2 regions of the Streptomyces sp. NPDC058051 genome follow, and region 2 is predicted to be linked to the other one. Evidence: predicted binding sites of a transcription regulator. Region 2 holds the regulator's gene; the other holds the start of a gene.
What was found. The regulator HrcA, encoded in region 2, represses chaperone genes, less so after heat shock. The targets are predictions, from matches to a motif close to TTNGCACTCNGNNNNNCNGAGTGCNAA.

Region 1 (11,986 bases), on a different contig from region 2:
GTGCCGGTACGGGACGTGGCGGCGTCCTTCCAGGAGGCCGTCGTGGACGTGCTCACCCGGAAGGCCGTACGGGCCTGCAAGGACGAGGGAGTCGACCACCTGATGATCGGCGGCGGTGTCGCGGCCAACTCGCGGCTGCGGGCGCTGGCGCAGGAGCGGTGCGAGCGGGCCGGGATCCGGCTGCGGGTGCCGCGGCCGGGGCTCTGCACGGACAACGGGGCCATGGTCGCGGCGCTGGGCGCGGAGATGGTCGCCCGGAACCGGCCCGCCTCGGACCTGGAGCTGTCCGCGGACTCGTCGCTGCCGGTGACCGACCCCCATGTGCCGGGCGCCCACGGACCCGGACACGGACAGGCGCACGACCACGATCACGTGCACGAGATCAGCAAGGACAACCTCTACTCATGAGCGGTACGACCGTCGCGCTGATGTGGGAGGCCCGCGCCGTGGACGGCAGGGGCCGCGAACTCCTGGAGTGGGCGCGCGCCCGGTCGGCCGAGCTGGCCCGGGAGCCGCTGCGCCGCGAGCTGCTGCGCGCCCCGCAGGACCGGGTCCTGGTCATCACCTGGTGGGAGGGGGCGTACGGCGACGAGCTGCCCGAACTTCCCGAGCCGGCGGCGGAGCTGATCACCCGTCCCGTGCACCGCTGGCGCTTCGAGTCCCTGGGGGCCGTGGAGTCCGCAGGCTGAGGTGTGCCCCTCCGGCTGGGGTGAGCCCCTCCGGCTGGGGGCAGCCCCTCCGGCTGGGGTGAGCCCCCTGCCTCGCCGACCGCCCGGCGACCGGCGCGCCGGCCGCTCCGGTGGCCGCCGCGGAACATTCTCAGAAGAATTCCGGTGAAGCTGTCGATCCGGCCGCCTCCCGTTCGACGCAAGGGTGAGAGGCGGGGGAAGGACCCCGTCCGCACGACCGAGGAGTCACCATGCCCCGCTTCCTGTCGCTGATCCGCATCGATGAGCAGAACGCCCCCACCGACAACCCGGGCCCCGAGTTCGAGAAGCGCATGGGCGCCCTGTTCGAGGAGATCACCAAGGCCGGAGTCATGCTGGAGACGGCCGGGCTCACCCCGACCTCCCAGGGCACCAGGGTCACCTGGTCCGGCGGCGAACTGAGCTGCACCGACGGCCCCTTCACCGAGACCAAGGAGGTCGTCGGCGGCTACGCCATCCTCCAGGCCAAGGACAAGGCCGAGGCCCTGGAGTGGACCAAGCGGTTCCTCCAGATCCACCCGGCGCACTGGACCGTCACCTCCGAGGTCCGCCGGATCGACGAGGCCACCGGCCTCTGACCGGCCCCGCTTGCCCCGTTCCGGCACGGCTGATCTGATGAGTGACCGTGACGGCGGCAAGCGCGAGACCGACGGTCGAAGCGGTCTTCAGGATCGAGTCCGCGCGGATCATCGCCGGTGTCACCCGCATCGTCCGGGACGTGGGCATCGCCGAGGAGATCGCGCAGGACGCCCTGGTGGCCGCGCTGGAACAGTGGCCGGAGGCAGGTGTCCCGGACCGGCCGGGCGCCTGGCTCATGGCCACCGCCAGACATCGCGCGATCGACCTCGTACGCCGCAAGGAGACGTACGCGCGCAAGCTGGCCGAGGTGGGGCGGACTCTGGAGGACGTCCCGCCGCCCGAGCCCCCGGAAGCGGACGACATCGACGACGATCTGCTCCGGCTGATCTTCACCGCCTGCCATCCGGTGCTCCCCACCGCGGCCCGGATCGCCCTCACCCTGAGGCTGCTCGGCGGGCTCACCACCGAGGAGATCGCCCGCGCGTACCTGGCCCCGGAACCGACCGTCGCCCAGCGCATCGTCCGCGCGAAACGGACCCTGGGCCGGGCGGGTCTCCCCTTCGAGGTGCCGTCCGGACCCGAGCGCGTCGCCCGCCTCGGTTCCGTGCTCGAAGTCATCTACCTGATCTTCAACGAGGGGTACGCGGCGACCGCGGGCGACGACTGGCTGCGCCCGGCGCTGTGCGAGGACGCGCTGCGTCTGGCCCGGGTGCTCGCGGGCCTGATGGAGGGGGAGTCCGAGGTGCACGGCCTGGTCGCGCTGCTGGAGCTCCAGGCATCGCGTACCCGCGCCAGGACCGGGCCGGGCGGTGCGCCGGTGCTGCTCGCCGACCAGAACCGGGCCCGCTGGGACCACCTGCTGATCCGGCGTGGCGTCGCGGCCCTGGAGCGGGCCGTGGCGGCGGCGACGGAGGAGGGCGGCGGTCTCGGCCCGTACGCCGTGCAGGCCGCGATCGCCGCGTGTCACGCCAGGGCGGTGACGTACGAGGACACGGACTGGGCGACGATCGCCGCCCTCTACGACCGCCTCGCCGTGATCGCGCCCTCCCCGGTCGTCGAGCTGAACCGGGCCGTTGCGGTCTCGTCGGCGCGGGGCCCGGCGGCCGGCCTCGCCCTGGTCGACGCGCTGGCCGACGACCCGGCGCTGAAGGGCTATCACCTGCTGCCCAGCGTCCGCGGCGACCTGCTGGCCCGGATGGGACGTACGGACGAGGCGCGGAAGGAGTTCGTACGGGCGGCCGGCCTGACCCGCAACGCACGGGAACGCGCGATGCTCCTGGACCGCGCGGCCCTTCAGGAGCGCGCCGGCGGATGAGTCCCGGACACACGTCACGTCCACCCCCGGCGACGCTCTCGATGAACCAGTCGGGACACGCGTCCACGGCCTTGTCGCCCTCCGGTCCGCCTTCCGGAACGGCCACGGGCCGTTCCGGCGGGTCAGCGCAGCGCCACTCCCAGTGAGTCGGCGCCCATCGCCTTCGGGGCGCCCTTCCCGTAGAACACGTCCAGGTCGGCGATCGTGAACCCCGCGGCCCTCAGCATCCCGGCGATCGGCCGGGTCAGGCTGCACCCGGCGAAGAGCCGCCGTTCCAGCGGATCGAGGCGGTGCTGCCAGCGGCGCACGTTCTCGTCCCCCTCCGGTGCCAGCCCGTGCTCCAGGAAGTGCAGGGTCGCACCGGGTTTGAGAACCCGGCGCACCTCGCGCAGCGCCGCGTCGGCGTCGGGAATGGTGCACAGCGTCCACGTGGACAGCGCGCCGTCGAAGGTGTCGTCCTCGAACGGCAGATAACGGCCGTCCAGGCAGGCCCGGCGCACCGGGGTGTGCCCCGCGTCGATGCGGTCGTGGGCCAGCTTCCAGCCGAGGTCGGACGGCTCGACCGCGGCCACGTCGGTGACGGCGTCCGGGTAGAACGGAACGTTGTGTCCGGAGCCGAAGCCGATCTCGATGATCTCGCCGTACAGGCCCTCGCAGACCCGGCGCCGCAGCGGTTCGACCGACTTCATTCCGCCGGCGGCATCGGCGATACGGGGCACGATCCGTTCGACGTAGAACCCCATCGCGCACCTCCGTGTCTCGCTTTCCAGCATGGCACTCCGGCGGACCCGATGCACCGCACCGGCCGTCGGGGAAGCGTGCGTCGGTAGGGTCTTCCCCATGTTCCGTCGCGTACAACTGCCGCCGCCCCCACCGCCCGTGGAGATACGGACCTGGCCCGACCGCGAGGCGCTGCTCGCCGACCGGGCCGTGGTGCTCGGCGAGTTGGTGCGGATGCATGTGTCACCGGGGCGGCTGGCGGCGCTGTGGCTGTGGGGGGCGCTCTGCGCGGTCGGCTGGTCGCTGGTCGGCGCGGCGATCGTCACGTTCGAGGAGACCTACGACATCTTCAGCGCGTTGATCGGCGTGATCCTGGCCGGCATGGGCGCCTGCTGCACGATCCCCGCGATCGTCTTCGTCGTCATCGGCCTGCGCCGCGACCGCGAGATCCGCCGGCTGCTCGCCGCCTGGGGCGAGTTGGACCGCGACCCGGCGCGGGACGCGCGGTTGCGGATGCCGGGTGCCGGTCTCACCTGGCTGCTGATGTCCTTCGCGCTGTGCGCACTCGGCCTGTACGCGTGCGTCGCGGTCCCGGCGACGGCGGAGGCGGGCCGTGACACCTACGGGGCGGTCGCCCTGGTCATGGGGCTCGGGATGACCGGCTGGCTCGTCGGACTGATCGGCATCACCAAGGCGTTCGCCCACCGCCGCTGGGTGCTGCGGGTGCTGGTCGGGGCACCCGCTCCGGAGCCGCTGTTCTCGGTCGGGGGCGGTGCGCACCGCTGACCCCGGACTTATCCTGGCCGGACACATGAGTCACGCAGGGGGAGGAGTGCCGCATGGAGTGGTACTGGTGGCTGCTCATCATCTTCTGGACGGGCGGCTTCGGATGGGCCGTCGACAACGTCCGTACCGCGCTGCGCAACCGGCACACCAGGAAACTGGAGCTGCTGGAGGCGACCAAGCAGGAACGGCTGGCCGTCGAGGCGGCCCACAAGCCGCCGGAGCCGGTCTGCGGTTGCACGCACCATCTCGCCAAGCACGACAAGCAGGGCAGGTGCCATGAGCGGGTCGAGGTGCCGACGGCCTGGGACGAGTCCAAGAAGCCGGTCCGCTTCGAGGCGGGGGAGTGCAACTGCCAGCAGTACGTGGGTCCTCAGCCGCTCTCGCAGGTGTACGCCGAGGACCTGACCGACCTGGCTTGACCGACCTGGCCTGACCGACCTGACAGCACGGCTGCCGCCGCCGGTCAGGCGGGGCCGGTCAGCGGGTGGCCGATCAGCATCGTCGGGGCCCCGGCCACCCGCGTCAGGAAGACCGTCGCGGCGTTCGGCCCCTGGAGCTTCATCCGGCGGCGCAGCTCCTCGGGCTCGACGGCCGATCCGCGCTTCTTCACCGTCAGGACGCCGACCTTCCGCTCCCGCAGCAGCGCCTTCAACTTCTTCATGTTGAACGGCAGCCGGTCGGTGATCTCGTAGCCGGTGGTGTACGGGGAGTCGTAGGGCTCGTCGCTCGTGACGTACGCGATGGTCTCGTCGATCAGCCGGCCGCCGCACCGCGCCACGATGTCGGCGACCAGATGGGCGCGGATGACGGCTCCGTCCGGTTCGTACAGATAACGGCCGACCGGGCCGACGGGCGGGGCGGGCAGCGGGGCGCCGGACCACAGGGCGGCACGGGCCGGAAGCACGGTGGCGCGGTACGAACCGGCCGCGAAGCCCTCGCCGAACCAGAGCACCGCCTCTTTCACATCCCCGCCGTCCGAGATCCACTCGGCCTCCGCCTGCGCCGGGATCGCCTCGTGCGGGATGCCGGGGGCGATCTTCAGCGCGGCGCGGGGAGCCTTGAGCGCGGCGCCGGTCGCCCAGGAGAGCGGCGGCGAGTACGCCTCGGGGTCGAAGATCCTGCCTCGGCCGCCGCGCCGGGCGGGATCGACGAACACCGCGTCGTACGGCGAGGTGTCGATCTCCGTGACATCGGCGCACCGTACGTCGATCAGACCGGCCAGGCCGAGGGCGGCGGCATTGGCGCGGGCCACCTCGGCGGTCAGCGGGTCGCGGTCGACCGCGAGGACGGAGATGCCCGCCCGCGCGAGCGCGATCGCGTCGCCGCCGATCCCGCAGCAGAGGTCGGCGACGCTCCGTACCCCGCCCGCCTCGACGAACCGCCGCGCGCGGTGGGTGGCCACCGAGGTGCGGGTCGCCTGCTCGACGCCGTTCGGCGTGAAGAACATCCGGTACGCGTCCTCGGCGCCGAATTTCGCCACCGCCCGCTGCCGCAGCCGCGCCTGCCCCAACGCTGCCGAGACCAGCGGGGCCGGGTGGGTGCGGCGCAGCCGGGTGGCGGTGGCGAGTTCCTGGGCGGGGTCGTACGACCGCAGCCCCTCCAGCAGTTGGGCGCCCTCGGGGGTACGCAGGGCCAGGAAGGCGGCGAGCGGGTCGTGGGCGTCGGACGGGCCGGGGGCGTCGGACCGGTGGCCGGTGCCTGGCCGGTTCTCGGCGTCGGACGGGTCGTGCGGGGCGAAGGCGTTCACCCGCCCCATTGTGAGCCAGCCGGGTTGACCGGTCGGCCCGGCGGCGGTGTCGGGCCGGGGCGCCCGGCGCGTGCTGGCAGGATGCGACGCCATGCAACTAGTACGACAAAAGGAAGAATTAACCATGAAAAGGAGCGGGCCCGGCATCCCGGAGCCAGGGGGCGGACGGCGCGCGCCCGGGCGCCGTCCCGCCCGCGCGGTCCTGTCCGCGCTCCTGGTCGCCGCCGTCTGCGCCGGCTGCGGTTCCGGGGCCGGCGGCGCGTCCGCGGACGCCGACGAGCACCGGGCCCGCCCCGCCGCCGGCCCGCCGGGCGGTCCCGCCGCAGGGCTCGGGCCGCAGGCCGGCCAGGGCCGCGCACCCGCCGGGGCACGGGAGAACGCGCGGTTCGGTCCGGCCGTACGGGCGGCCCTCGCCAAGAAATGGGGGCTGGTGCGACCGCCACTGATCGCGCCCCCGCCACCCGCCGTGAAGCCGCACCTCACCACCCGCCGGGGGTTCGAGGTCAACGGCGGCGACGACTCGCTGCCGCCGGTCTTCACCACCGTCCCGACCAAGGACCGGGTCGTCTTCCTGACGATGGACGACGGGGCGGAGAAGGATCCCGAACTGCTCCAGATGATGGACGAGCTGGACATCCCGTACAGCGCGTTCCTCAGCGACTACCTGGTGCGTGACAGCTACGGGTACTTCCTGGAAATGCAGCGGCTGGGCGTCGGCCTCAACAACCACACGCTCACCCACCCCTACCTGCCCGGCCTCTCGTACAGCGAGCAGAAGAGGGAGATCTGCGACCAGCAGGCCGTCATCGAGGAGCAGTACGGCCGACGGCCCACGCTCTTCCGCCCGCCGTACGGCAACTACAACGGGGACACGCTCCGCGTCGCGAAGTCCTGCGGCATCAAGGCCGTACCGCTCTGGAACGCGGAGGCGTTCCCGGACCACATGGAATGGCGCGAGGGGGATCAGGAGCTGCGCCCCGGCGACATCATCCTCACGCACTTCCGGGGGCGGCAGGAGTGGGGCGGCAGCATGGCCGACCTGGTCCGGGCGGTCATGAAGACCATCACGGACCAGGGGTACGCCGTGGCCCGGCTGGAGGACTACGTATGAGAAGGGCGCACAGGCTGCTCGCCGGACTGCTGACGGCCGGTGCGCTCCTGACCGCGACCACCGGGTGCGCACAGTCGGTGGACCCGATCGAGCGGCTGGGCCGCAAGGCCGCACAGAGGGTGACCCATCCGCATCCGCGTCCGACCCCCGCGGCCGGCCCTCCGGCGCACCCGCACGGTGATCACGGGGAGCAGGGGTCGCTGGTCGTCACCGCCTGCCCGCAGCGGCCGGAGTCCCGGCACCCGCGGTCGTCACCACCGCTGAGGCGCTGGTGGCCGGACCGGCCGGGACCGAACGCGGTGGCGAGTGCGAGCCCCCGGTGCGACCGGCGGTAGTGCCGGCGAGGGGCCGTGCGGGAGCGGGGCCGACAGCCGCGCGGAGGTTCGCGCACGAACCCGCGGTCGAACGGAAGGGTGCGGTCCGTCCCCGCGTGACCGCGAGGGCGTCCGGACCGTCGCACTGCGGCGGCGCCAGGGCCTCCGGGCTGTCCGGACCGTTGAAAGGGCAGGCGCCCGTCGGAAGGGGCAGGCGCCCGTCGCGCCACGGGCGCGCGGGGATCACACGGCGCCGCGACTGGCCGGATTGGCACTCCGCTTGACCGAGTGCTAATCGCGGCCATAGTCTCGGTGCTGGCACTCACCACTGGAGAGTGCCAGCAGTACTGTGCGACGGGCAGGTCCGGCACCCGCGACGACGGATCCACCTGGTCGCCACCCCAAGACTGTTAAACCCCGTGAGATCTCCGAAGGGGGAGACCGGATCGTGTCGACCGCCAGCTCCAAGGTTGCGATCAAGCCGCTCGAGGACCGCATTGTGGTCCAGCCGCTCGACGCCGAGCAGACCACGGCCTCCGGCCTGGTCATTCCGGACACCGCCAAGGAGAAGCCCCAGGAGGGCGTCGTCCTGGCCGTGGGCCCGGGCCGCTTCGAGAACGGCGAGCGCCTTCCGCTCGACGTCAAGACCGGCGACGTCGTGCTGTACAGCAAGTACGGCGGCACCGAGGTGAAGTACAACGGCGAGGAGTACCTCGTCCTCTCGGCTCGCGACGTGCTCGCGATCGTCGAGAAGTAATTCACTCACGTTTGCTTCTGTTCTGCGCCCCTGGCCCCCTGCGAACAACCAGCCGGGCGGTCGGGGGCGCAGTTCGTTTGAGAGGAAAGCTCAGCTCCCATGGCGAAGATTCTGAAGTTCGACGAGGACGCCCGTCGCGCCCTTGAGCGCGGCGTCAACAAGCTTGCCGACACGGTCAAGGTGACAATCGGCCCCAAGGGCCGCAACGTCGTCATCGACAAGAAGTTCGGCGCCCCCACCATCACCAACGACGGTGTCACCATCGCGCGCGAGGTCGAGCTCGACGACCCGTACGAGAACCTCGGTGCCCAGCTGGTGAAGGAGGTCGCCACCAAGACCAACGACGTCGCGGGTGACGGTACGACCACCGCCACCGTGCTGGCCCAGGCGCTCGTCCGCGAGGGTCTGCGCAACGTCGCGGCCGGTGCCTCCCCGGCCGCCCTGAAGAAGGGCATCGACGCCGCGGTCAAGGCCGTGTCCGAGGAACTCCTCGCGACCGCCCGCCCGATCGACGACAAGTCCGACATCGCCGCCGTGGCCGCGCTCTCCGCGCAGGACCCGCAGGTCGGCGAGCTCATCGCGGACGCGATGGACAAGGTCGGCAAGGACGGCGTCATCACCGTCGAGGAGTCCAACACCTTCGGTCTGGACCTCGACTTCACCGAAGGCATGGCCTTCGACAAGGGCTACCTGTCCCCGTACATGGTGACCGACCAGGAGCGTATGGAGGCCGTCCTCGACGACCCGTACATCCTGGTCCACCAGGGCAAGATCGGCTCGATCCAGGACCTGCTCCCGCTGCTGGAGAAGGTCGTCCAGGCCGGTGGCTCCAAGCCGCTGCTGATCATCGCCGAGGACGTCGAGGGCGAGGCGCTGTCGACCCTCCTCGTCAACAAGATCCGTGGCATCTTCAACGCCGTCGCGGTGAAGGCCCCGGGCTTCGGTGACCGCCGCAAGGCCATGCTCGGCGACATCGCCACCCTCACCGGTGCGACCGTCATCGCCGAGGAGATCGGCCTCAAGCTCGACCAGGCCGGTCTGGACGTGCTGGGCACCGCCCGTCGCGTCACCGTCTCCAAGGACGACACCACGATCGTGGACGGCGGCGGCGAGCCCGGCGACGTCAAGGGCCGGGTCAACCAGATCAGGGCCGAGATCGAGGCCACGGACTCCGACTGGGACCGCGAGAAGCTCCAGGAGCGCCTCGCGAAGCTGGCCGGCGGCGTGTGCGTGATCCGCGTCGGTGCCGCCACCGAGGTGGAGCTCAAGGAGAAGAAGCACCGTCTGGAGGACGCCATCTCCGCGACCCGCGCCGCGGTCGAGGAGGGCATCGTCTCCGGTGGTGGCTCCGCTCTGGTCCACGCCGCCAAGGTCCTGGAGGGCAACCTCGACAAGACCGGCGACGAGGCCACCGGTGTCGCGGTCGTGCGCCGCGCCGCGGTCGAGCCGCTGCGCTGGATCGCCGAGAACGCCGGCCTCGAAGGCTACGTCATCACCTCGAAGGTCTCCGAGCTCGACAAGGGCCAGGGCTTCAACGCCGCGACCGGCGAGTACGACGACCTGGTGAAGGCCGGCGTCATCGACCCGGTCAAGGTCACCCGCTCCGCGCTGGAGAACGCCGCGTCCATCGCGTCGCTGCTGCTCACGACCGAGACCCTGGTCGTCGAGAAGCCGGCCGAGGAAGAGGCCGAGGCCGGCCACGGCGGTCACGGCCACGCGCACTGACGCCGAGCGTCCGCGGCTGAGCCGCTGAACGATCGAGACCCGGTACCCCGTCGCGGGGTACCGGGTCTCGGCGTGGACCGGGCGCAACCAGTTCACCCAGAAGGGCGGGTGGGCGGCGCTCAGGGCCCGGCCGCCGTGTACGTCCGCTCAACGAGGTCCGTACGTGCGACCCGCCTTGGAGGCGACCCCTCCGAGCAGGCCGCGCGGCGTCACCTTCACGAGCCCCATCAACGCCTTGTACCGCGGATCAGGGATCGAGACCGACCTGCCGCGTGCCAGGTCCGCCAGGGCCGCCGCCACCAGCTTGTCCGCATCGAGCCACATCCAGCCCGGGATGTTGCCGGTCCCCATCCCGGCCCGCTCGTGGAACTCCGTCCGTACGAAGCCGGGGCACAGCGCCATCAGCCGCACCCCCGAACCGGCCAGGTCCTTCGCCACACCCTGGGTGAACTGCACGACCCACGCCTTGGACGCGCCGTACGTACCGCGCGGCAGGAACGCGGCCACCGAGGCCACGTTGACGACTCCGCCCCGCCCCCGCTCCCGCATCCCGGCAGCCGCCGCCGAGGTCAGCCGCAGCACCGCCTCGCAGTGCACCTTGAGCATGTTCAGCTCATCGGCCATGGGCACATCCAGGTAGCGGCCCCTGTTGCCGAACCCGGCGTTGTTGACCAGCAGATCGACCGGCTGCCGACGATCCGTCAGCCGGGCCTCGACCGCGGCGATCCCCTTGTCCTCGGACAGGTCGGCCGTCAGCACCTCGGCCTCGATGCCGTGCCGGTCGTGCAGTTCGGTCGCCTGCTCGCGCAGCCGTTCCGTGTCGCGGGCCACCAGCACCAGGTTGTGCCCATCGGCCGCGAGCCGCCGCGCGAACGCGGCACCGATCCCCGCGGTCGCGCCCGTAATCAGTGCAGTCGTCATACGCGGCACGTTAGTGCCTGTCCGGCAGACCGTGATCAGCTGTCCGCCGACTGCGTCCCCACGTACTCCAGAGCGGCACGGCGCGTCTCGGGATGCAGTGCGTCGCCGGCCGCCAGCATCCTCGGCAGCAGCTCCCGGCGCGTCGTCGTGGCCAGGAACTGCAGCGTCACGGTGACGTCGTGAGCGGGCCGGTGCACGATCTCGACCGGGTCGCCGGCGCGGATCTCGCCCGGCGTGACCACCCGCAGGTAGGCACCCGGGGACGCCGCCTGCGTGAACCGCTTCACCCAGCGCTTCTCGTCGAGATGGTCCGCGAACGTACGGCACGGGATCCGGCCCGACGTGACCTCCAGGACCAGATCGGCCCCGATCCGCCACCGCTCGCCGATCTTCGCGCCGCTCACGTCCAGACCGCTGGTCGTCAGGTTCTCGCCGAACACGCCGTTGGCCAGCGGGCGGCCGAGCTCCCGCTCCCAGACGTCCAGTTCCTCGCGGGCGAAGGCGTACACGGCCTGGTCGGAGCCGCCGTGATGACGCAGGTGGCACACCGCGTCGCCGGCCAGACCGCTGCCGCCGGTGCCCTTGGGGCCGGGGTCGGTGACCCGGACGGGGCCGTCGGCCGGCCGCTTGTCCATCCCGGTCACACCGCCGGGGGCCTCGGTGTAGTCGACGGCCTTCGGCCGTCCCACGTTCACGGTCAGCAGCTTCATCGGCTCCGTCGTCTTCATCGTCTCCGTCGTCTCCACTGTCTCCATCGGCTCCAACGGGCTCGTCGGCTCCGTCGGCTCCGCCGGGCTCGTCGTCCCCGCCGGGCTCGTCGGTTTCATCGCCTTCCTCGACTCCATGCGGAGAACGCTAACCACCACACACTCAAAGATGTCGATAGTTAATTCGCGATGGCTCCAAGATTCTCTTATGGTTGGAGCGTGATCGAAGCTCGCCATCTCCGTGTCCTGCGCGCCGTGGCCGCCACCGGCTCGTTCTCCGCCGCCGCCCGCGAACTGGGCTGCACCCAGCCCGCGGTGAGCCAGCAGATGAAGGCGCTGGAAGCCTCCGCGGGGACCGCGTTGCTGATCCGCACGGGACGCGAGATGCGGCTCACCCAGGCGGGCGAGGCGCTCGTCCGGCACGCCTCCGGCATCCTCGCGGGCCTCACCGCCGCCGAGGAGGAGGTCGCCGCGATCGCCGGGCTGCGGGCCGGCCGGGTCCGGCTCGTCTCGTTCCCCAGCGGCAGTTCCACGCTGGTGCCCAGTGCCCTCGCGGCGCTGCGCGCGGCGCACCCCGGCACCCGGGTCTCCCTGGTC
Region 2 (11,986 bases):
CCCGCCTGCTCCGCGTAACCGGGTGGCCGGAGTACGCCGGGCGGCCGGGCACCGGACATCGTCACTTGCCCCAGCGCGATTCGGTCACCGTGACCGTCACGGTGACGGTCGGCCGGGCGGCACCGGCGGCGCCCCTCGGAGGCTGTGCGCGGCCGGCCGGCAAAGCGGCGGTGCAATTGCCGAGCGCATCCGCCCGGAAGACGACCTTCCCGCCGGTCCTGGCGGTCAGGTCGCCGCGCACACAGCGCCCGTCGAGTTCCTGGGTCACCTTGCCGGTGATCGAGATGTCCTGGCCGTTCGCGGTCCTTCCGGCGCAGTCGACGGCCGCGGTCCGGTGCACGGAGGGGGCCGGCGGCGACGCGCCCACGACCCGGTCCCCGTCCATGTCGGCGGTGCAGTTCAGCCACCGCACGTCCACCCCGTTGCGCTCCAGGGCGCTGGTGCCGGTCAGGCCGGTGGTCACGGCGATGGACGCGGAGTTGAGACTGCCCGTCGGCTCACAGGCCACGACCCCTGCGACGGCCGCGCCCGCGAGTGCGGACGCGGCCAGAAAACGACGCGTTCTTCCCTGAGCCCATGCCCTTGATGTCCCCATACGGGCAGCTTCCCACCGTTCCCCCACGGGACGGTAGACGGCTTGCGGTCACCACGGGGCGGCGCAGGCGCACCGGAGGGGGCTCACGCCCAGCGGCCGGTGCGCCCCAGCAGCAGCGCCGTCGCCGCGGTGCCCGCCGTCGAGGTGCGCAGGACGGACGCGCCGAGCCGGCAGACCCGTCCGCCCGCCGCGACGAAGGCCGCCAGTTCGTCCGGAGACACCCCGCCCTCGGGGCCGACGACCAGCACGATCTCGCCCTGGGTGGGGAGTTGGACGGTGGCCAGCGGCTCGCTGTCGTGGCCCCGGTCCTCGTGCAGGACGGCGGCGAAGTCCGCCGTGGCCAGAAGCGCGGCGACCTGTGTGGTCGTCAGCGCGTCCGCCACTTCGGGGAAGCGCACCCGGCGCGACTGCTTGCCCGCCTCCCGGGCGGCGTTGCGCCATTTCGCGAGTGACTTGAGGCCGCGCTCGCCCTTCCACTGCGTGATGCAGCGCGAGGCCTGCCAGGGCACGATCGCGTCGACGCCGGTCTCCGTCATCGTCTCGACGGCGACCTCACCGCGGTCACCCTTGGGCAGGGCCTGGACGACGGTGATGCGGGGTGCGGGCCACGGCTCCTCATGGGCCGTCACCAGACCGGTGACGACGAGGCGGTCCTTGCCCTCGGTGGTCCTGACCACGCCTTCCGTCCAACGGCCGTGGCCGTCCGTCAGCACGACCTCCTCACCGGCGTGCAGCCGCTTCACCGATACGGCGTGCCGTCCCTCGGATCCTTCCAGGACGAACTCGGGCCCTTCGGGGACCTGTTCGACGACGAAGACCGGTGCGGTCACTGCGTACTCCCTGTGCTCACTGCCGTCCGTGCGGCGTCCAGTTCTTCGGCGAGCAGTTCGATCAGCCGGCCGGCCGGCAGCTCGCGTGCCATCCGGTGCCCCTGCCCCGCCCACAGTGCCATGCCCTGGGCGTCACCTGCCGCAGCCGCCGCCTTGCGCAGCCCGGCGGTCAGGTAGTGGACCTGCGGGTAGGCGGCGGGGGCGTAGGGGCCGTGCTCGCGCATGAAGCGGTTGACGAGGCCGCGGGCCGGGCGTCCGGAGAACGCCCGGGTCAGGGCCGTCCGTACGAACAGCGGGTTGGTCAGTGCCCGTTTGTGCAGCGGATGCGCGCCGGACTCGGGGCAGGCGAGGAACGCCGTCCCGAGCTGTGCCGCCTCCGCGCCCGCGGCGAGCACCGCGGCGATCTGGGATCCGCGCATCAGCCCGCCCGCCGCGATGACCGGCACCTGTACGGTCTCGCGGACCTGGGCCACCAGGGAGAGCAGCCCGATCCCGGTGCCGTCGGCCTGCGGGTCGTCGTGGTGGGTGGACTGGTGGCCGCCCGCCTCCACGCCCTGCACGCAGACCGCGTCGGCCCCCGACCACTGGGCGGTCTGGGCCTCCTCGGGCGTGGTGACCGTCACGACGGTGTACGTGCCGGCAGCGGCGAGCGCGTCGAGGGTGTCGCGGGTCGGGCAGCCGAAGGTGAACGAGACGGCCGGGACCGGGTCCTCCAGCAGGATGGCGAGCTTGGCCTCGTAGCCGTCGTCGGCGCCGACGTCCGGGTCGGCGAGCGGGGTCTCGTACCAGGCGGCCTCACCGGCGAGCTGGTGCCGGTACACCTCGACGGCGCTCGGGTCGGCGAGACCGGGCTGCGGCATGAAGAGGTTGACACCGAAGGGCTGACCGGTCAGCCCGCGCAGTTGGGTGATCTCGTGGTACATGCCGTCCGCCGTCTTGTACCCGGCGGCGAGGAAACCCAGTCCGCCCGCCTCGGCGACGGCCGCGACGAGCCCCGGACCGGACACACCTCCCGCCATGGGGGCCTGCACGATCGGATACCGGCAGAGATCGGTCAACAGGGATGACATGACCGCATCGTGTCACGTCCCGTGCATCACGGCGTGCGGGGCCTGCGGTCCGATTTGCCCTCAAACGCGGGACGGGCTCGGCAGGCGAGCCCGTCCCGCGTCGGACGAGGGTGTACGGATGCCGTCAGCGACCGTTGAAGGCGTCCTTCAGCCGGGAGAACAGCCCCTGCTGCCCGGGCTGGAACTGGCCGGTGGGCCGTTCCTCGCCGCGCAGCTTCGCCAGCTCCCGCAGCAGTCGTTCCTGCTCCGGTTCCAGCTTCGTCGGGGTGATCACCTCGACGTGCACGATCAGATCACCGCGCCCACCGCCCCGCAGATGCGTGATGCCGCGCCCGTGCAGCGGCACCGACTGGCCGGACTGGGTGCCGGGCCGGATGTCGACCTCCTCCAGGCCGTCGAGCGTCTCCAACGGCACCTTGGTGCCGAGCGCGCCCGCCGTCATGGGGATGGTGACCGTGCAGTGCAGGTCGTCGCCGCGGCGCTGGAACACCGCGTGCGGCAACTCGTGGATCTCCACGTACAGATCGCCGGCCGGGCCGCCGCCGGGGCCGACCTCGCCCTCGCCCGCGAGCTGGATGCGGGTGCCGTTGTCGACACCGGCGGGGATCTTCACGGTGAGCGTGCGCCGCGACCGGATGCGGCCGTCACCGGCACACTCCGGGCAGGGCGTCGGCACGACCGTGCCGAAGCCCTGGCACTGCGGGCAGGGCCGCGAGGTCATGACCTGGCCCAGGAAGGACCGGGTGACCTGGGAGACCTCGCCGCGACCGCGGCACATGTCACATGTCTGGGCGGAGGTGCCGGGGGCGGCGCCCTCGCCGTTGCACGTCTTGCAGACGACGGCCGTGTCGACCTGGATGTCCTTGGTCGTGCCGAACGCGGCCTCGGCCAGATCGATCTCCAGCCGGATCATCGCGTCCTGGCCGCGCCGGGTGCGCGAACGGGGTCCGCGCTGCGACGACGTACCGAAGAACGCGTCCATGATGTCGGAGAAGTTGCCGAAGCCACCCTGTCCGAATCCGCCCGCGCCACCGCCGCCGGAGGCGGACAGCGGGTCACCGCCGAGGTCGTAGACCTGTTTCTTCTGCGGATCCGACAACACCTCGTAGGCGGCGTTGATCTCCTTGAACCGCTCCTGCGTCTTCGGATCGGGGTTCACATCCGGATGCAGCTCGCGAGCGAGCCGCCGGAATGCCTTCTTGATCTCGTCCTGAGATGCGTCGCGGCGCACGCCGAGTACGGCGTAATAGTCCGTGGCCACTTACGACTCCGCCAGGATCTGTCCGACGTAACGTGCCACTGCGCGTACCGCTCCCATCGTTCCGGGGTAGTCCATGCGGGTCGGTCCGACCACGCCGAGTTTGGCGACTGCTTCGTCGCCCGAACCGTAGCCGACCGTGACGACGGACGTGGAGTTGAGGCCCTCATGGGCGTTCTCGTGCCCGATCCGTACGGTCATGCCCGAGTCCGTGGCCTCGCCGAGCAGCTTCAGCAGCACGACCTGCTCCTCCAATGCCTCCAGCACCGGCCGGATCATCACGGGGAAGTCGTGCCCGAAGCGGGTGAGGTTGGAGGTGCCGCCGATCATCAGCCGCTCCTCCGTCTCCTCGACGAGGGTTTCGAGCAGGGTGGAGAGCACGGTGGACACGGTTCCCCGGTCCTCGCTCTCGAAGGATTCCGGCAGATCCTGCACCAGTTGCGGGACGTCCGTGAAACGGCGTCCGACGACCCGGCTGTTGAGCCGGGCCCGCAGATCGGCGAGAGAGGTCTCACCGAACGGAGCAGGACAGTCGATCATGCGCTGTTCGACCCGGCCGGTGTCCGTGATCAGCACGAGCATCAGCCGGGCGGACGCCAGCGACAGCAGCTCCACATGCCGGACCGTCGACCGGGTCAGCGAGGGGTACTGCACGATGGCGACCTGCCGGGTCAGCTGCGCGAGCAGCCGCACGGTGCGTCCGACGACGTCGTCGAGGTCGACCGCACCGTCGAGGAAATGGTGAATGGCGCGGCGTTCCGGCGACGAGAGCGGCTTGACGCCCGCGAGCCGGTCGACGAAGAGCCGGTACCCCTTGTCCGTGGGGATGCGTCCCGCGCTGGTGTGGGGTTGGGCGATGAAGCCCTCATCCTCCAGCACCGCCATGTCGTTGCGGACGGTGGCCGGGGAGACCCCCAGCTTGTGCCGCTCGGTGAGCGCCTTGGAGCCCACGGGCTCCTCGGTGCCGACATAGTCCTGGACGATGGCGCGCAACACTTCGAGTCTGCGTTCGCTGAGCATCGCGCACACCTCCAGCTGAGTTTCCTCGGTGGTTCTCGGGCCGTTCCTGTTCCGTTCCCAGGAATCCGCCTGGCACTCTGTCCTCACGAGTGCCAGCAACCCCCCGGTCAGTGTACGGCGGCGGAGTGGGGGGCTAGCAAGAGCGACCGGTCACGGTATCGCGGGACTGCGCAGGTCGTTGCCGATAGCGTCCTGGTATGAACGCCTCTTGGGAAGAGTCCGGCTGGGAGCGACTCGGTCACGAAGTGGGCAGACGCCGTCTTCCCGGGTGGGACGCGACCGTCGCGCTGGTCGCCGGAGCGGACGGAGTGCTGCTCTACGACACCGGTTCGACCCTCCGCGAAGGCGTCCGGGTGCGGTCCCAGGCACAGACCCTGCTGGGTCGGAGGGTGACGCATATCGCACTCAGCCACCCCCACTTCGACCATGTCCTGGGCATCGGCGCCTTCTCCGGCGCCCAGGTGTACGGAGCCGTCGGCATGGCCGCCCTGCTGGAGCGCGGGGCGGACGCTCTGCGCGCCGACGCGGTGCGCCACGGAGTGTCCGAGCACGATGCGGCCGAGGCCACCGATGCGCTGGTGGTGCCGCGGCACGAGGTGTGCGGCGAGTGGACGCTCGATCTGGGCGGCGGCCGTCAGGTGCTGCTGGCGAACGTGGGCCCCGCCCACAGCGGTCACGATCTCGCGGTGCTCGTGCCCGGCTCCCCCGCGGTGGTGCTCTGCGGCGACCTGGTCGAGGAGTCCGGTGAACCGCAGGCGGGCCCCGACGCCGTCCCGGCCCGCTGGCCGGCCGCGCTGGACCGGCTGCTGGCGCTGGGTGGCGAGGACGCGGTGTACGTTCCGGGCCACGGGGCGGTGGTGGACGCGGCGTTCGTGCGGAACCAGCGCGACCGGCTGGCCGCACTCTTCGGCGTGTCGTGACACCTGATCGTCCTATCGTCATCCGATGCGCAGCTACCAGCCGGACCTGACCCCGCCGTGGAAGAGGTCCGCCCCCGTTCCCGAGGTCGCCGCCGAGCCCGATCTGGTGGTGGAAGAGGTCTCCACCGGTTTCTGCGGTGCCGTGATCCGCTGCGAGAAGACGGCCCAGGGCCCGACCGTGACCCTGGAGGACCGGTTCGGCAAGCACCGGGTGTTCCCGATGGAGGCGCGCGGCTTCCTCCTGGAAGGCCGGGTGGTCACCCTCGTGCGTCCCTCGGCGGCCGGTCCCGCACGTCCGCTGCGTACCGCCTCGGGGTCGGTCGCGGTACCGGAGGCGCGCGCCCGGGTCGCGCGGGCCGGCCGGATCTACGTGGAGGGCCGCCACGACGCGGAGCTGGTCGAGCGGGTCTGGGGCGACGACCTGCGGATCGAGGGCGTGGTCGTCGAGTACCTGGAGGGCATCGACGACCTCCCGGCCATCGTGCGCGCGTTCTCGCCCGGCCCGGACGCCAGGCTGGGTGTCCTGGTCGACCACCTGGTTCCCGGCTCCAAGGAGTCCCGGATCGCGGACCAGGTGTCGAACCCGGACGTGCTGGTGGTCGGCCACCCCTACATCGACGTGTGGGAGGCGGTGAAGCCGTCGTCCGTGGGCATCGCGGCCTGGCCGGTGGTCCCGCGCGGCCAGGACTGGAAGACGGGCGTGTGCCGCGCGCTGGGCTGGCCGGAGAACACCGGCGCGGCCTGGCAGCGCATCCTGTCCACGGTGCGTTCGTACCGGGATCTGGAACCGTCGCTGCTGGGCTCCGTGGAACATCTCATCGACTTCGTGACGACGGAGGCATAGGGGCCGCTTCGTGACGACGGAGGCATAGCGGTCGCTTCGTGACGACGGAGGCATGGGGGCTGCCGCGGGCGTACCGGGTCCGCGGGGGCGCGTACGGCCCCGCGGGGGCGCGTACCGGCCCGCCGAGACTCGTATGGGGGCGCGTAAAGCCCGTGGAGGCTCGTATCGGGGCGCGTACAGCCCGTGGAGGCTCGTACAGCCCGGCGGGGGCCCATACGGTCTGCGGGGGCGCACAGGGCGTCAGCCGCGGGCGCCTCGTCCCGCACCGGCCCCGGTGCTCAGTCCACCAGGTCCCGGACCACCGCGTCCGCCAGCAGCCGCCCCCGCAGGGTGAGCACCGCTCGCCCTTCGCCGTACGGGGCGCGCTCCAGCAGCCCGTCCTCGACCGCGCGCTCCGCCGCGGCCAGCCCGGTCGGTGCCAGCAGCGACAACGGGCACCCGTCCGCGAGCCGCAGCTCCAGCAGGATCCGCTCGACCCGCCGGTCCTCCAAGGAGAGGATCTCGCGCCCGGCCCCGGGCGACCGTCCCTCGGCCAGGGCCTGCGCATACGCACCCGGATGCTTCACGTTCCACCAGCGCACCCCGCCGACATGGCTGTGCGCTCCGGGGCCGGCGCCCCACCAGTCGGCGCCGCGCCAGTACAACTCGTTGTGCAGGCACCGGCCCTCGGGCGTGCGGGACCAGTTGGACACCTCGTACCAGGAGAAGCCCGCCGCGGCCATCACCTCGTCCGCGATCAGGTACCGGTCCGCGTGGGTGTCGTCGTCGGTCATCGGGACCTCGCCGCGCCGGATCCGCCGGGCCAGCTGTGTGCCCTCCTCGACGATCAGCGCGTACGCCGACACATGGTCGGGCCCCGCCCCGATCGCCGCGTCCAGCGAGGCCCGCCAGTCGTCGTCGGACTCCCCCGGCGTGCCGTAGATCAGGTCGAGGTTGACGTGCTCGAAGCCTGCCTCCCGCGCCTCGGTGACGCACGCCTCGGGCCGCCCCGGCGTATGTGTGCGGTCCAGGATCTTCAGCACGTGCTGCCGGGCGCTCTGCATCCCGAACGAGATCCGGTTGAAGCCGCCCTCCCGCAGCTCGGCCAGATAGGCCGGACCGACGGACTCCGGGTTGGCCTCGGTGGTGATCTCGGCGTCGTCCGCGAGCCCGAACTCGTCGCGGATCGCCCCCAGCATCCGGACCAGGTCCGCGGCGGCCAGCAGGGTCGGTGTGCCACCGCCCACGAAGACCGTACGGACCGGACGCGGATCGTCACCGAGGACCTTGCGGGCCTGGCGGACCTCGCCGATCAGATGGGCGGCGTAGTTGTCGCGGGAGGCCAGCGCACCGCCCGAGCCGCGCAGCTCGGTGGCCGTGTAGGTGTTGAAGTCGCAGTACCCGCAGCGGGTCGCGCAGTAGGGAACGTGCAGGTAGAAGCCGAGAGGCCGGTCGGCGGCGCCTTCCAGGGCATGGCGCGGCAGCGCGCCGTCGTCGGGTACGGGTTCACCATCGGGCAGTACGGAAGGCATACCGCCCATTGTCACTCGCCGCCGAACCGTCCGGTCCCGCCGGGGATCACGGACCGCCACGCCCGCCACGTCCGCCGCGCCCACGCGCCGCCTCTCACCCCGCCTGGAGCACCAGCAGCGCCAGATCGTCGTCGGGCGGCCGCTCGGCGAATTCGTGCACGGCGCGCTTGATCCGGTCCGCGATCCCGTCCGCCGAGAGTCCGGTGCAGTCGGCCAGCGCCTGGGCCAGGCCGTCCTCGTCGTCGAACATCAGCACCCCGGAGCGGCGCTCCGTCACACCGTCCGTGACGCACAGCAGGCTGTCGCCGGGCGCGAGATCGAAGCTCTGGCTCTCGTAGGCGACGTCGTCGAAGATCCCGAGCAGCATCTGCGGCTCGGCGGCCGGGCGCACCTCTCCATCGGGCCGCAGCAGCAGCGGCAGCGGGTGGCCTGCGCTGGCGAGGGTGCAGCGCACGCCACCACCGGGCAGCGGCACGAGTTCGCCGTACAGCAGGGAGAGGAAGCGGGACTGTCCGGTGTCCGCCGTCTGCTGGCCGCCCGCCGCGGCGACCATGAGGGCAGCCGCCTCGGCAGCCTCCATCGCATCGTCGAGGAGCAGTCTGTTGAGCCGGTCCAGCACCTCGCCGACGCCGAAGCCCTCCCGGGCCAGCAGCCGCAGCCAGGGGCGGGCGAGGCCCGTGACGACGGCTGCTTCGGGTCCGCTGCCCTGCACGTCGCCCAGGACGAAGCACCAGCGGTCGCCGGGGCACGGGAAGATGTCGTAGAAGTCACCGCCGACGACGCCGTCGTCGCTGGGCTCGTACACCAGTGAGCTGGTGACACCGGGTATGTCGGCGACCTTGCCGGGCAGCAGGGCGCGTTGCAGGATGCGGCTGATGGTGGCCTGCCGGGTATAGGCGCGGGCGGCGCCGACAGCGAGGCCGACGCGGCGTACGAAGTCCTCGATCAGGGCGGTCACTTCGTCGGGGACGCGTGCCATGTCCTCCCGGCCGAGGAGTACGGCGCCGAGGGTCCGGCCACCCGAGGTGATCCGGTAGGCGAGGGCGGAGGCGGCGCGCCCGTCGGATTCCCCCTCGGCCTCGTCCTCCTCGCTCCCGGGCAGAGAGACGGGCCCGGTGCCCACCCGCTCGGGCAGCCGGATCGGGTCCTGCTCCAGTGCCGCACGCAGTTGCCCGGTCTCGGCCTCGTCCCGGTGCCAGACGCTGGCGAGCCTGGGAACGGCCGAGGGGCCGCCGTTCTCGGGCTCCAGCCAGATCGCGCACCAGTCGGCGAGTCTGGGCACCAATAACTGTCCCGAGAGCGCCGCGACGATGTCCTCGTCGAGCTGGCCCGCGAGCAGGTCCGAGGCTTCGGCGAGGAACGAGAGCGCGCCGCGGCCGGCCCAGTCCGCGTCGTCGCGCAGGGCCCGGCGGGCGCTGGGGGCGAGCAGTTCGGCGGCACGCAGCCCCTGCGGGAGACCGGGTTCTTCCGACGGTTCGGGGAACGGATTCCAGTCGTCGACGGGAAGCCGGGCCCAGACGGTCTTGAGGCCGGTGCGGTAGGTGATGCCCCAGCGCTCGGCGAGGGTGCCGACGAGCTGGAGCCCGCGCCCGTAGTCGTCGGGGTCCTCGGCCTCGGAGTGGGCGGCTCCCGCTGCCGTGTCCGCCGCGCCGTCGTCCTCCTCGCGTTCGCTGCGCACGGTGCGGGCCGGGTGGTGGTCGGAGACCTCCAGCACCAGGGCCGCGGCCTCGTCCTCGACGGCCTCCTCAAGCCGGCAGAGCACCTCGACGTTGGTCCCGGCGTGCACGACCGCGTTGGTGACCAGTTCGCTGGCGACGACCGCCGCGTCGTCGGCCAGGCGTTCACTGACGCCGACGGCCGTCGGCAGTCCGAGCCGGGTCCACTCGGTGAGCGCGGCCTGGACGAACCGGCGGGCGGCGGAGGGCGCGAGGAGGTTTCCGGGCAGGGACGTATGGGCGACGGGCCGTGCGTCCGCATGGCCGACGGTGATACCGGGACGCTGAACGATGTCCCGCTGCAAGGGAATGGGCCCCACGGTGCAGCTCCTGACCTGTTCTCGCTCTGTCTGTATCTTGCTCTGTTCTCTGGCGCCGCTGACGACACCGACAGAGTGACAGATGGACCCTGCCCATAAGCGACGAGTTGCCGAAGTGAGCGGAGAAAGTGAGCGGAGAAGAACAGGAGCAGCCGCACCGTGCGGCCTGCGGCGGGAAGGTCCGGGGTCAGACCTCGCGGGTTCCCACGTACATGTCGTCGATGAGGTCCTTGTACGCGCGCTCGACGACCGGCCGCTTCAGCTTGAGACTGGGCGTCAGTTCGCCGTGCTCGATGTCGAGATCGCGGGGCAGCAGCCGGAACTTCTTGATGGTCTGCCAGCGCTGCAGCCCCTCGTTGAGCCGCTTCACATAGCCCTCGACGAGTTCCACGGTCTGCGGGGACGCCACCACTTCGGCGTACGTCCTGCCGCCCAGGCCGTTCTCGGCGGCCCAGCCGAGGAGGGTCGGCTCGTCGAGCGCGATCAGAGCGGTGCAGAAGTTGCGGTCCGCGCCGTGCACCAGGATGTTCGAGACGAACGGGCAGACCGCCTTGAACTGTCCCTCGACCTCCGCCGGAGCGATGTACTTTCCGCCGGACGTCTTGATCAGGTCCTTCTTGCGGTCGGTGATCCGGAGGTAGCCGTCCACGGACAGCTCGCCGATGTCGCCGGTGCGGAACCAGCCGTCCGCCTCCAGCACCTCGGCCGTCTTCTCCGGGAGCCCCTGGTAGCCCTGCATCAGGCCGGGGCCGCGCAGCAGGATCTCGCCGTCGTCGGCGATCCGTACCTCGGTGCCGGGGAGCGGCTTGCCGACCGTGCCGGTGCGATAGGCCTCGCCCGGGTTGACGAAGGAGGCGGCGCTGGTCTCGGTGAGGCCGTAGCCCTCCAGGATGTGGATGCCGGCGCCCGAGAAGAAGTAGCCGATGTCGGGGGCGAGTGCCGCGGAGCCGGAGATGCAGGCGCGCAGCCGGCCGCCGAAGGCCTCACGGATCTTGGCGAAGACGAGGGTGTCGGCGACCTTGTGCTTGGCACCGAGTCCGAACGGGACGGAGGCCACGCCGGTGCGCCGGAAGTTGTCCTGTGAGACCGTCGCGTACTCCCGGGCGACCCCGGCCGCCCACTGGAAGATCTTGTACTTGGCCCCGCCGCCGGCCCGCGCCTTGGCGGCGACGCCGTTGTAGACCTTCTCGAAGATACGGGGGACGGCGGCCATGTACGTCGGCTGGACGACCGGCAGATTCTCGATGATCTTGTCGACCCGCCCGTCCACGGCGGTGACGTGCCCGACCTCGATCTGCCCCGAGGTGAGGACCTTGCCGAAGACGTGCGCGAGCGGCAGCCACAGATACTGGACGTCGTCCTGGGTGATGAGACCCGTCGCCACGGTGGCCTTGGCCATGTACGACCAGTTGTCGTGCGGCAGCCGTACGCCCTTGGGGCGGCCGGTGGTGCCCGAGGTGTAGATCAGGGTGGCGAGCTGATCGGCCGTGATGGCGGCGACCCGCTCCTTGATCGCGTCGGGGTGCTCGGCGAGGTGCTCCGCGCCGCGGGCCTCCAGCTCGGCGAGGGTGAGCACCCAGCCCTCGGGATCGCCCTCGGCGGGTTCTGCGCCCTCGGCGTCGATGACGACGACATGGGCGAGGTGGGGCAGTTCGGTGCGGCGCTCGCGGGCCTTGGCCAGTTGAGTGGCGTCCTCGGCGATCAGGATGCGGCTCTCGGAGTCGGAGAGGATGAACGCCGCCTCCTCGGCCTTGGTCGACGGGTAGACCGTCGTGGTGGCGGCTCCCGCGCACATCACGCCGAGGTCGGCGAGGATCCATTCCACTCGCGTACTGGCGGCGAGCGCAACCCGCTCCTCCGGCCGCACACCCAGACCGATCAGCCCTGCCGCGATGGCGTACAC

Region 1: groES (co-chaperone GroES) is a predicted target of HrcA. The motif match lies at 7,548-7,574, and genes of this name have one in related genera.

What each region holds. Positions count from the first base shown of each region.
Region 1 covers NZ_JBHVRW010000036.1:7,950-19,935, reverse strand. Annotated here, with positions in the region: gene tsaD (tRNA (adenosine(37)-N6)-threonylcarbamoyltransferase complex transferase subunit TsaD) at 1-408, shown strand, start outside; gene ACFVUT_RS34635 (hypothetical protein) at 405-689, shown strand; gene ACFVUT_RS34630 (YciI family protein) at 920-1,285, shown strand; gene ACFVUT_RS34625 (RNA polymerase sigma factor) at 1,333-2,601, shown strand; gene ACFVUT_RS34620 (class I SAM-dependent methyltransferase) at 2,724-3,344, opposite strand; gene ACFVUT_RS34615 (hypothetical protein) at 3,442-4,107, shown strand; gene ACFVUT_RS34610 (hypothetical protein) at 4,161-4,526, shown strand; gene ACFVUT_RS34605 (methyltransferase domain-containing protein) at 4,571-5,863, opposite strand; gene ACFVUT_RS34600 (polysaccharide deacetylase family protein) at 5,946-6,965, shown strand; gene ACFVUT_RS34595 (hypothetical protein) at 6,962-7,300, shown strand; gene groES (co-chaperone GroES) at 7,728-8,036, shown strand; gene groL (chaperonin GroEL) at 8,136-9,761, shown strand; gene ACFVUT_RS34580 (SDR family NAD(P)-dependent oxidoreductase) at 9,909-10,682, opposite strand; gene ACFVUT_RS34575 (MOSC domain-containing protein) at 10,718-11,392, opposite strand; gene ACFVUT_RS34570 (LysR family transcriptional regulator) at 11,609-11,986, shown strand, end outside.
Region 2 covers NZ_JBHVRW010000005.1:341,317-353,302, reverse strand. Annotated here, with positions in the region: gene ACFVUT_RS11525 (hypothetical protein) at 62-595, opposite strand; gene ACFVUT_RS11520 (16S rRNA (uracil(1498)-N(3))-methyltransferase) at 679-1,425, opposite strand; gene ACFVUT_RS11515 (nitronate monooxygenase) at 1,422-2,495, opposite strand; gene dnaJ (molecular chaperone DnaJ) at 2,620-3,756, opposite strand; gene hrcA (heat-inducible transcriptional repressor HrcA) at 3,757-4,773, opposite strand; gene ACFVUT_RS11500 (MBL fold metallo-hydrolase) at 4,971-5,693, shown strand; gene ACFVUT_RS11495 (DUF3097 domain-containing protein) at 5,719-6,537, shown strand; gene hemW (radical SAM family heme chaperone HemW) at 6,816-8,057, opposite strand; gene ACFVUT_RS11485 (SpoIIE family protein phosphatase) at 8,143-10,068, opposite strand; gene ACFVUT_RS11480 (AMP-dependent synthetase/ligase) at 10,271-11,986, opposite strand, start outside.